Regions from separate parts of the Bacillus sp. YC2 genome, predicted to be linked through region 1. Evidence: riboswitches for the same ligand, from Rfam matches in the RefSeq annotation. Region 1 holds a riboswitch; the other holds the start of a gene.

Region 1 (5,035 bases):
TTGCGTTTAATATCCTGAATATCGGGCGTTACAAGCTCGCAGTCGGTACGATTGGCGCTTCAAAACGGGTCATTGAGCTGTCCGCGGCTTATGCAAACCAGCGCCGCCAATTTAAAACGCCGATCTCAGGCTTCACCCTTACCCAGGAAAAGCTTGCGACAATGTCAGCAAAGCTTTACGCGATGGAAAGCTCTGTATACAGAACGGTCGGGCTTTTTGAAGATAACATGAGCAGACTGACCGAAGAAGCGCAAAAAGACGGCCGTGAAGTCGCCAAATCCATTGCCGAGTATGCAATCGAATGCTCACTGAACAAAATGTGCGGATCAGAAACGCTTGATTACATTGCCGACGAAGGCGTCCAAATCCACGGCGGTTACGGTTTTATGCAAGAATATGAAGTGGAGCGCGCTTACCGCGATTCGAGAATCAACAGAATCTTTGAAGGAACAAATGAAATCAACCGTTTGATCGTGACGAGCACATTCCTGAAAAAAGCCGTAAAAGGGGATCTTCCGCTCTTTGATAAAGCGAAGGCGCTTCAAGAGGAATTAATGATGCTGATGCCTGAAGAGCCGGGTTCAGAGCCTCTGGAGCAGGAAAAATACATCGTCAGACAGGCGAAGAAAATCGCCCTTTTAACAGCAGGTCTTGCGGCGCAGAAATACGGAAAGGAAATTGAACGTGAGCAGGAAATCATGGTGAACATCGCTGACATCGTCAGCGCGCTGTACGCGTTGGAATCTGCCGTCCTCAGAACGGAAAAAGCGATTGCGGCAGACGGCGCTGAAAAAGCCGCGCAAAAGCTGTTATATACAGAAATCTTTGCGCAGGAAGCTCTTCAGGACATTGAAGCGCACGCAAAAGAGTCGTTAATCGCCATGGAAGAAGGAGATTCTCTCCGAATGATGCTTTCCGTGCTGCGCAAACTGACGCGCCTGACACCGAAAAATCTCATTCAGAAAAAACGTGACGCAGCTGCCGTCATTTTCAGAGAAGAAAAATATACAGTATAATGCACAGCTCCTGTAAGCGCTCCGAATTCGGAGCGCTTTTTCATGAAGCAACGTTTTAGGTTTTTACCAGTGATTGTGTTAAAATAACGACGATCATTTACAAGGGGTGAAGAAGATGTCGATAAATTTTTACTGGTACCCTAAATGCGGAACGTGCCGTAATGCGAAAAAATGGCTGGAAGACCACGGCAAGGAAATAAACGAAATACATATTACGGAACAAACGCCGACGAAAGAAGAAATCAAAGACCTTTATGAAAAAAGCGGTCTTGAGCTGAAAAAGTTTTTCAACACGAGCGGAATGAAATATCGTGAGCTGAACTTAAAGGAAAAGCTGTACCACATGTCAGAGGATGAACAGCTTGAACTTCTGGCTTCCGACGGAATGCTTCTTAAGCGTCCGATTACGTCAGACGGCACAAAAGTCACAGTCGGCTTTAAAGAAGACCAATTCGAAAAATATTGGATTTAATGTCAGTAACAAAGAATTATGGTATCTTCTTATTATAAGCATAAAAAATGGAGGGATTTAGATGAGCACACCGAAAGATTTACGTTATTCAGAAGAACACGAATGGGTAAAAGTTGAAGGCGAAAAAGTCCGCATCGGAATTACGCATTTCGCGCAATCTGAACTTGGCGATATCGTTTTTGTCGAGCTTCCTGAAGTCGGCGCTGAAATTAAAGCGGACGAGCCGTTCGGCAGCGTTGAATCCGTAAAAACGGTATCTGAGCTGTATGCGCCGATCAACGGAACGGTGACGGAAGTGAACGAAGGCCTTGATGACAGCCCGGAATTCGTGAACGAGTCTCCATACGAAAAAGCGTGGATGATCGTCGTTGAACCGGCTGATGCAAAAGAAATCGAAAACCTCATGACTGCCGAACAATACGAAGAAATGACGCAGGAAGACTAATCGGATAGCAAAAGAACCATTTGGACACTCTATCTGTAACGGGAGGTGTCCAAAATGGCTTTTGATAAACAAAAGGTTGATGTAACAGAGCACGTAACGGGCCGCTTACAAAACGGCCAGTTTTCTTTGTTTCATGAAAATGAAGCCATCGGCCAAATGACAGGCATGAACCAATATGAGCTCAAACCGGGCTTTTCATTTGAAAATCAAAAATTTTATAAAACAGCCGATGTTGTATCCGAGAAGGATCCGAAATACGTGGATTGCGACTATGAAAGCGGCTGGTGTTAACAGTTGGCGGTGAATTTCACTGCCTTCTTTTTCAATCCGAGGCTAAAAAAACCGGCAGGTGATGCGCAATGAATATCGGCGATGAAGAGAAAGTCTTAATCGTAGAAGGAAAATCAGATAAAATCAAAGTCAGGGAAGTGCTCAGTGAACCTCTGGACATTGTCTGTACAAACGGAACGATCGGCCAAACGGAATTGGAGGATTTAGCGGACCGTTTGTTTGACAAAGATGTTTATATCTTAGTTGACGCAGACGATTCGGGAGAAAAATTAAGAAAGCAGCTGAAACGGGAGCTTCCCGAAGCCCGCCATATCTGCATTGACAGAACGTACAAGGAGGTTGAGGCGTCTCCAAGCCACCATCTTGCATCGGTGCTCCTCGGCGCCGGCCTGAATGTGGACCCCGTATTTTTAAAAAGAAAGACCTGAGGTGGTAATCAAATGAAAGAACTCCAAGAAAATGAACTTGAATCAATTGAAGATGATGTGTATCTCCTGTACTTGTACACCCCATTTTGCGGCACGTGCCAGCTGGCTTCCAAAATGCTTTCTGTCGCGGAGGAAATGCTGCCCGGCGTCGCCTTCTATAAAAACAACGTGAATTATTCCCCCGTCTTCGCTAAAGCCTATCAGATTGAGAGTGTCCCGTGCTTTTTGCTGTTTAAAGACGGAAAGCTTGTTGAGAAAGGATATGCATTCCGCTCCGTTTCCTATTTATACGAGCTGATTAAACAAAAAACATCTCAAACGTCTCCTATGTGACATTTTTTATAGGAAAATGTCGTCCGTTTTATAAAGGGTTCTCCCCGTTAAAAGAGAACTTTGTATGTATGGCCAATAAACGGGAGGTTATACGAGTGGAGAAAATAGAAGTTTTAGAGAATGACGGACAGCATCTGTTTTTGAAACCCCTATTACATACCTCAACGCTGCTGATTACGTTCCAAGGTGAAACAGAAGCTTTAACGGTCTCAATAAACGGGCAGGGAGAAATGAGAAAAACCGCTGTTTCAGCAGAAGAGTCTAACTTGACCTTTTACGGAAACCAAACAGAAATCATTCATTTGCTGCACGGCAACATTTCCCTGCAAAAGCTCATTCAAAGCGGAAGATTGAAAGTAAAAGGATCATTCAGAGCCCTGTTGAAACTGGAAGCCATTCTGTGGCTGACAAACGGATTTTTTCAAACAATCAGCAAAAGGCCTTAAAACCTGCCAATCTACTATGTGAAAATAACTACCATTATTTATTTTATTGACTTTTTATCATTCGCCATGCTATCCTACATTAAGAATTTCCGGACGAAAAGACGATATGTTTTCTCTTATCAAGAGAGGTGGAGGGAAGTGCCCTATGAAGCCCGGCAACCGTCAACTATGTTGAAATGGTGCCAATTCACTCGAAGCGATCTGCTTTGGAAGATGAGAGAAAGGCCTTTTTCAATAAGCCTTTCTGCTCAATTGTGCAGAAAGGCTTTTCTTTTGCGGAGAATTCCGGAAGATTTCTTAGAATAGTGTAAGGCAGGTGATTGCTTTGATCCATCTTCAAAATGTTTCAAAAATTTACAAAGCGAAACATGGGGATGTCAATGCTGTCCAAGATGTCAACCTCGATATCAAAAAGGGCGAAATTTTTGGAATTATAGGATATAGCGGAGCTGGTAAAAGTTCCTTAATCCGTCTTCTGAACGGTCTTGAAAAACCGACTTCAGGAACCGTGGAAGTCGCGGGGACGGAATTAAATAAAGTAAGCAGCCGCGGTTTAAGAAAAGCGCGCCAGGAAATCAGCATGATTTTTCAGCACTTTAATCTTCTTTGGTCGCGCACCGTTCGGGATAATATTATGTTTCCGCTGGAAATTGCCGGCGTGAAAAAAAGAGAACGGATTCGCCGTGCTGATGAACTGATTAAACTGGTCGGATTAGAAGGAAAGGAAAAATCGTATCCTTCCCAGCTGAGCGGCGGTCAAAAGCAGCGTGTCGGAATCGCGAGAGCGCTCGCCAATAATCCGAAGGTCCTTCTTTGTGACGAAGCGACGTCAGCGCTTGACCCGCAGACGACAGATTCAATTTTAGATCTTTTATCCGATATAAATGAAAGACTCGGTTTGACGATTGTGCTTATTACCCATGAAATGCACGTCATCCGTAAAATCTGCAACAGAGTCGCCGTCATGGAAAACGGAAAAGTCGTCGAAGAAGGCGAAGTGCTTCAAGTCTTCAGAAATCCGCGTGAACAGATGACAAAGCGTTTCGTTCAGCAGGTCACCGAGCCTGAGGAAACGAAAGAAACCATTCAGCATCTGCTTCAGGAAACGGCGACAGGAAAAACGATTCAGCTTTCGTTTGTCGGGCAGGCTGCAGAACAGCCTCTCATCACTGAGATGATCAGAAACTTCGATGTGGATGTCAACATTCTGCAAGGTAAGATTTCACAGACGAAGGACGGGGCGTACGGTTCTTTATTCATCCACATTGACGGACAGGAAAAAGAAGTAGAAAATGTGATCCGGTTCATTAAAGACAAACAGGTAGAAGCAGAGGTGATCACAAATGTTTGAAAAATGGTTTCCGAACGTTGATGTAAGTGAACTGTGGACCGCAACTTATGAAACCCTCTATATGACGATTATCGCTTTACTCTTTTCTTTCGTCATCGGGGCTGTCCTCGGCCTTCTGCTCTTTTTAACAGGCAAGGGAAGCTTATGGCAGAATAAAGCGATTAACAGTGTGATTGCGGCAGTGGTTAACGTATTCCGGTCTATTCCGTTTCTTATTTTAATTATTCTGCTCCTCGGTTTTACTAAGTTTTTG
Region 2 (5,035 bases), on a different contig from region 1:
GCTTGCCGGTTAATGCCCCTGAGTAGCATTTCTCACTCAGCGCTTTTAATTCATCCGTTGGCTCCGCTTTCATGTAGATGACATTATTGACGGGAGAAAACGAGCTGTATTTGGTGATTTTTAAAACGAGCGGATGTGACTCCTTTGCAATCTGTCTCAGCTGTGATACGACTTGCTCAATTTCCTGTTCAGCGGATTCAAACGGTTCTCTCAGCGTCAGATGCGGCGGAATCAGCGCGTAGCTCGGGTCATAGCGTTTCCGGTACGAATTTGCGAGATCCTGCAAGTTTTTTGATGGAAATAAAACGATACCGTATTTCATGAAAGTTCCCTCCTTGAATGAATGTAAAAGTGATTACAGCATTTTTTTCAGCGCCGGTGTGATGAGCGGCTGCCAGTAAGTCCATTTATGATCCCCGTCAAAGGTTTCATAATGGTATTCAGACTGTTTCGTTTCCAGCAGCCGTTTGAGCTCTTCGTTCGGCGCAGTAAAATCAACAATCTTGCCGTCCGTTGTATGGACGTCTGTTTCTTTTACTCCGATTTGGTGGTAAACGGAGATCTGCTTTATATCCTCCGACTCTCTGACGGCATCAATTACATGCTTGTCGACATACGGAGACTGCATGATGACGTTTCCAAACATGTTCGGATAATCAATCGCCGTCAAAAGCGAAACGGTTGCCCCGAGAGAATCCCCGATCATTGTGCGGCCGAAGCCGACTTGATAAGTTGGGTACTCTTCGTCGATAAAAGGGACAAGTTCATTTGCGATAAACCGTTTATAGGAGGCAAACTTGGAGCCTTCAGGATGGTACGTGTTTCTTCGCTCCTGAACATTTTTATAGGGAACACCGATAATGATGCAGCGGTCAATCTCCCCTTTGGACATGAGCTCTTCCGCCTGCCGGCCGATTCTCCCCAATCTGAAGTAATCATGGCCGTCTTGAGCGATGATCGTATGGTATTTGTACAGTGGGGAGTAAGTATGCGGCAGGTAGACCAAAACGGTCATTTCCTCTTCAAGCTCATGTGAAAAAAGTTTTTTCTCATGGATTACTCCGGTTTTCGGTGCCACATTGCATTCCTCCAGGGCGTCTCTAGTCTTGATTGTGTTTTTTTCCTATTGTACCATGAATTATTAGAAATTTCTTTCTTCAGATGTACTTCTTGCGAGAGTTTGGAATGAATAAAAAGTTGTTGAAATTCATTTAACAGTGAGTTAATATAGAACAATCAGAAAATACAAAACAATATTCTTATCACGAGAGGTGGAGGGACTGGCCCTTTGAAACCTCAGCAACCGGTTTGCTTTGCCGTCAGAAGGCAAAGTGCCAAGGTGCTAAATCCAGCAAGCGATTCACATGCTTGGAAGATAAGAGGAAGAGAAAAGCTCCTTCTTCTTATGAAGAAGGAGCTTTTTTATTTTGAAAAAAGGATGGTGCTTACTTATGACGCAGCATGTTGAAACAAAATTAGCCCAAATTGGAAATAGAAGTGAAGAAGCAACGGGAACTGTCAGTCCGCCGATTTATCTGTCCACCGCTTTCCGCCACAGAGGTATAGGAGAGTCTACCGGCTTTGATTATGTACGCACAAAAAACCCGACACGCCAGCTCGTGGAAGACGCCATTGCCAATTTAGAAAACGGGGCGAGAGGTTTTGCCTTCAGCTCGGGAATGGCAGCCATTCAAACCATCATGGCTTTATTCAAAAGCGGGGATGAACTGATCGTTTCTTCAGATTTATACGGAGGCACATACCGTTTGTTTGAAAATGAGTGGAGGAAGTACGGTGTAAGCTTCATTTATGATGATTTCAGCGATGAAGACTGTTTACGCTCAAAACTGACGGACAACACGAAAGCGGTATTTGTTGAAACGCCGACAAACCCGCTCATGCAGGAGACAGATATCGAAAAAATCGCCCAGATTACGAAAGAGGCGGGCTTGCTGCTGATCGTAGATAATACTTTTTATACCCCCGTTCTTCAGCGCCCGATCGAACTTGGCGCCGACATCGTCATTCACAGCGCCACAAAATATTTAGGGGGGCACAATGACTTGCTTGCTGGTCTTGTTGTCGTTAAGGATGAGGAGCTTGGCGAGATCATGTTTAATCATCAAAATGCCATCGGCGCCGTCCTCCCGCCGTTTGATTCGTGGCTTTTAATGAGAGGGATGAAAACACTCGGTCTCAGAATGCGCTGTCATGAAGAAAACGCCCGTGAGCTTGCGGTATTTTTAGAACAGGAAGAAGAAATCGCCGACGTGTTATATCCCGGAAAAGGCGGAATGCTGTCTTTCAGGCTGCAAAAAGAGGAATGGGTCAATCCGTTTTTAAAGGCGCTGAAAACGATCTGTTTCGCAGAAAGTCTCGGCGGGGTGGAAAGCTTTATTACATACCCCGCGACGCAGACGCACATGGACATTCCGGAAGACATCCGTATCGCAAACGGCGTCTGCAATCGCCTGCTGCGCTTTTCAGTCGGGATTGAACACGCAGAGGATTTAAAGCAGGACTTGAAGCAGGCGCTACGCCAAGTGAAAGAGGGGGCTGTGTCATATGAGTAATCAAAATTGGACGCTTGAAACCCAACTCGTGCACAATTCATTTAAAACAGACGGGGCCACGGGAGCCGTCAGCGTGCCGATCCAGCACGCCTCTACATTCCATCAGTCTTCATTTGAAGAATTCGGGGCATATGATTACAGCCGCTCCGGCACACCGACCAGAACGGCCCTTGAAGAGACAATTGCGAATCTTGAAGGCGGAACGAGAGGTTTTGCTTTCAGCTCGGGAATGGCTGCGATTTCTACGGCATTTTTACTTTTGTCCCAAGGCGACCACGTTCTCGTCACAGAGGATGTATACGGCGGAACCTTCCGCATGGTGACTGAGGTATTGTCCCGTTTCGGGATCGAGCACACCTTTGTCGATATGACGGACACGGAAGCGGTCGCCCGCGGCATCAGGCCGAATACAAAAGCCATCTATATGGAAACTCCTTCAAACCCGACGCTCGGCATCACGGATATCGAGGCAGTCGTCAAACTGGCCAAAGATCACGGCTGTCTGACATACCTGGATAACACGTTCATGACCCCGGCTTTACAACGCCCGCTTGATCTTGGCGTAGATATCGTGCTTCACAGCGCAACGAAATTTTTAAGCGGGCACAGCGACGTATTGTCAGGCCTCGCCGCTGTAAAAGATGAAGAGCTCGGCAATCAGCTTTATAAGCTGCAAAACTCGTTTGGCGCGGTGCTCGGCGTACAGGACTGCTGGCTTGTGCTGAGAGGCTTGAAAACATTGCAGGTCAGATTGGAAAAAGCGAGCCGGACCGCTGAGCGGCTGGCTGCATATTTTCACCGGCACCCTGCTGTCAAAAACGTTTACTATCCAGGGCTGGCCAGCCACCCGGGGGCTGAAACACATAAACGCCAAGCAAGCGGATCAGGCGCCGTTCTATCCTTTGAGCTGGAAAGCAAGGAAGCCGTCAAAAAGCTGGTGGAGAACGTATCGCTCCCGGTATTCGCCGTCAGCCTGGGCGCCGTCGAATCCATCCTCTCATACCCGGCGACAATGTCGCATGCCGCCATGCCGAAAACAGAAAGAGAAAAACGCGGCATCACAGACGGCCTGCTGCGCCTGAGCGTCGGAGTCGAAAACGCCGAAGACTTAGAGCGCGACTTCGAACAGGCGCTGAAACAAATTGCCCCCGCCGGTGTGCGGTAATCAGAGCGCTGCGCTTTGCGCGCAGCGCCTTTTTTATTTTTTATAAAAAAGTGTTGACGAATGGGGAAGCAGGTTATATAATTATAAATGTCAGAGAGACAACAACATACCCAGTAACACATACATATCATGATTCCGTAGCTCAGCTGGGAGAGCGCTACCTTGACAGGGTAGAGGTCGCTGGTTCGAGCCCAGTCGGAATCATAGCCGAAACCCTTGCTACGCAAGGGTTTTTTACTTTTCCTTTAATAAAGCCTGTTTATCAAATTCGCGAGTTGTTGGCGAACTTGGACCATTTTGCGGTGGGGGTTGTGTAATAATAGGGCTTACCTTTCTCGCTATGGAAAATATATTGGTGTTCGCGTACTGAACGAAGCGCCAGTTCTTCAATGGTGCTGACCGTGCCGAATGGCACGATTGTAAAATATCAGCTTGGCTCAACTGTCAACGGATGGGGCTATGTTGAGTACACCAATTCAAAAGGCCAAACATTCCACGGATATGTGAACGTCTCCTACATTAAGAGTGATAATGAGCTGAAAAGCGGCGGCAAGAAGAAAGTAACATCGTCAAAGCCTAAAACAACTCAAAAATCAAAATTCAGCCTGCCTACGGGTATTTTTAAAGTGGCAAGCCCGTTGACCCGAGGGGAGACCGTTAAACAGATTCAGACGGCGCTGGCGGCTCTTTATTACTACCTCGATAAGAGAGCAAAGAACTTCGGAATCGATAGCTATTATGGGCGGAAAACAGCTGATGCAGTAAGACGGTTTCAGCTGATGAACGGACTAACTTCTGATGGCATTTACGGAGAGAAAACGAAAGCAAAACTTGAAGCAAAATTGAAGTAATAAAAGAAGCCCTTCTTATAAGAGGGCTCTTTTTCTAACTATGTTGTTTTAGGTGTTTTTTAATTTGTTCAGTGACTTGCTTAAGCCATTCTAATGGAGTTATATCATCTTCAGGAAAGTATATACCATCCGCTGCTTCCTCTATAAATTCATTTTTGTCTTCTTCTGAATAATCACTATTTACAAACTCAGTTAGTGCTATTAAATCTCTTTCTTTTAGTTTTTGTGATGCTTCATTTAAATATTCATCAAGTGCATTTTCCGGAGACTCTATATCTTGGTGGAAATGTCCACCGAGAAATCTAAATACAGGATCAGAAACTTTAATTTCAATCATTATATATCACCTCGTTGGGTAGCCTGTTAGTATAAAGCTACCATCTTGATTTTTCTTTAATACTATTCTAGCATTAGTCATATCTTTAACTTCATTTGAACCTTTACGA

The links. Region 1 has a riboswitch for S-adenosylmethionine ahead of metN (methionine ABC transporter ATP-binding protein MetN). Riboswitches for the same ligand answer to the same signal wherever they lie in the genome.
Region 2: another riboswitch for S-adenosylmethionine. It lies ahead of KY305_RS06680 (methionine biosynthesis PLP-dependent protein); the one in region 1 lies ahead of metN (methionine ABC transporter ATP-binding protein MetN).

Annotation. Positions count from the first base shown of each region.
Region 1 is NZ_JAHXDO010000001.1:171,595-176,629, reverse strand. It holds gene KY305_RS00890 (acyl-CoA dehydrogenase family protein) at 1-1,016, shown strand, start outside; gene KY305_RS00885 (arsenate reductase family protein) at 1,132-1,488, shown strand; gene gcvH (glycine cleavage system protein GcvH) at 1,550-1,933, shown strand; gene KY305_RS00875 (YusG family protein) at 1,988-2,224, shown strand; gene KY305_RS00870 (toprim domain-containing protein) at 2,293-2,652, shown strand; gene KY305_RS00865 (thioredoxin family protein) at 2,665-2,985, shown strand; gene KY305_RS00860 (SCP2 sterol-binding domain-containing protein) at 3,081-3,431, shown strand; SAM riboswitch class I at 3,545-3,651, shown strand; gene metN (methionine ABC transporter ATP-binding protein MetN) at 3,757-4,782, shown strand; gene KY305_RS00850 (methionine ABC transporter permease) at 4,775-5,035, shown strand, end outside.
Region 2 is NZ_JAHXDO010000003.1:1,195-6,229, reverse strand. It holds gene KY305_RS06690 (YjcG family protein) at 1-322, opposite strand, end outside; gene KY305_RS06685 (esterase family protein) at 356-1,078, opposite strand; SAM riboswitch class I at 1,257-1,382, shown strand; gene KY305_RS06680 (methionine biosynthesis PLP-dependent protein) at 1,452-2,573, shown strand; gene metC (cystathionine beta-lyase) at 2,566-3,738, shown strand; tRNA gene KY305_RS06670 (tRNA-Val) at 3,870-3,942, shown strand; partial or broken gene KY305_RS20240 (peptidoglycan-binding protein) at 4,101-4,589, shown strand; gene KY305_RS06660 (contact-dependent growth inhibition system immunity protein) at 4,624-4,926, opposite strand; partial or broken gene KY305_RS06655 (RNase A-like domain-containing protein) at 4,933-5,035, opposite strand, start outside.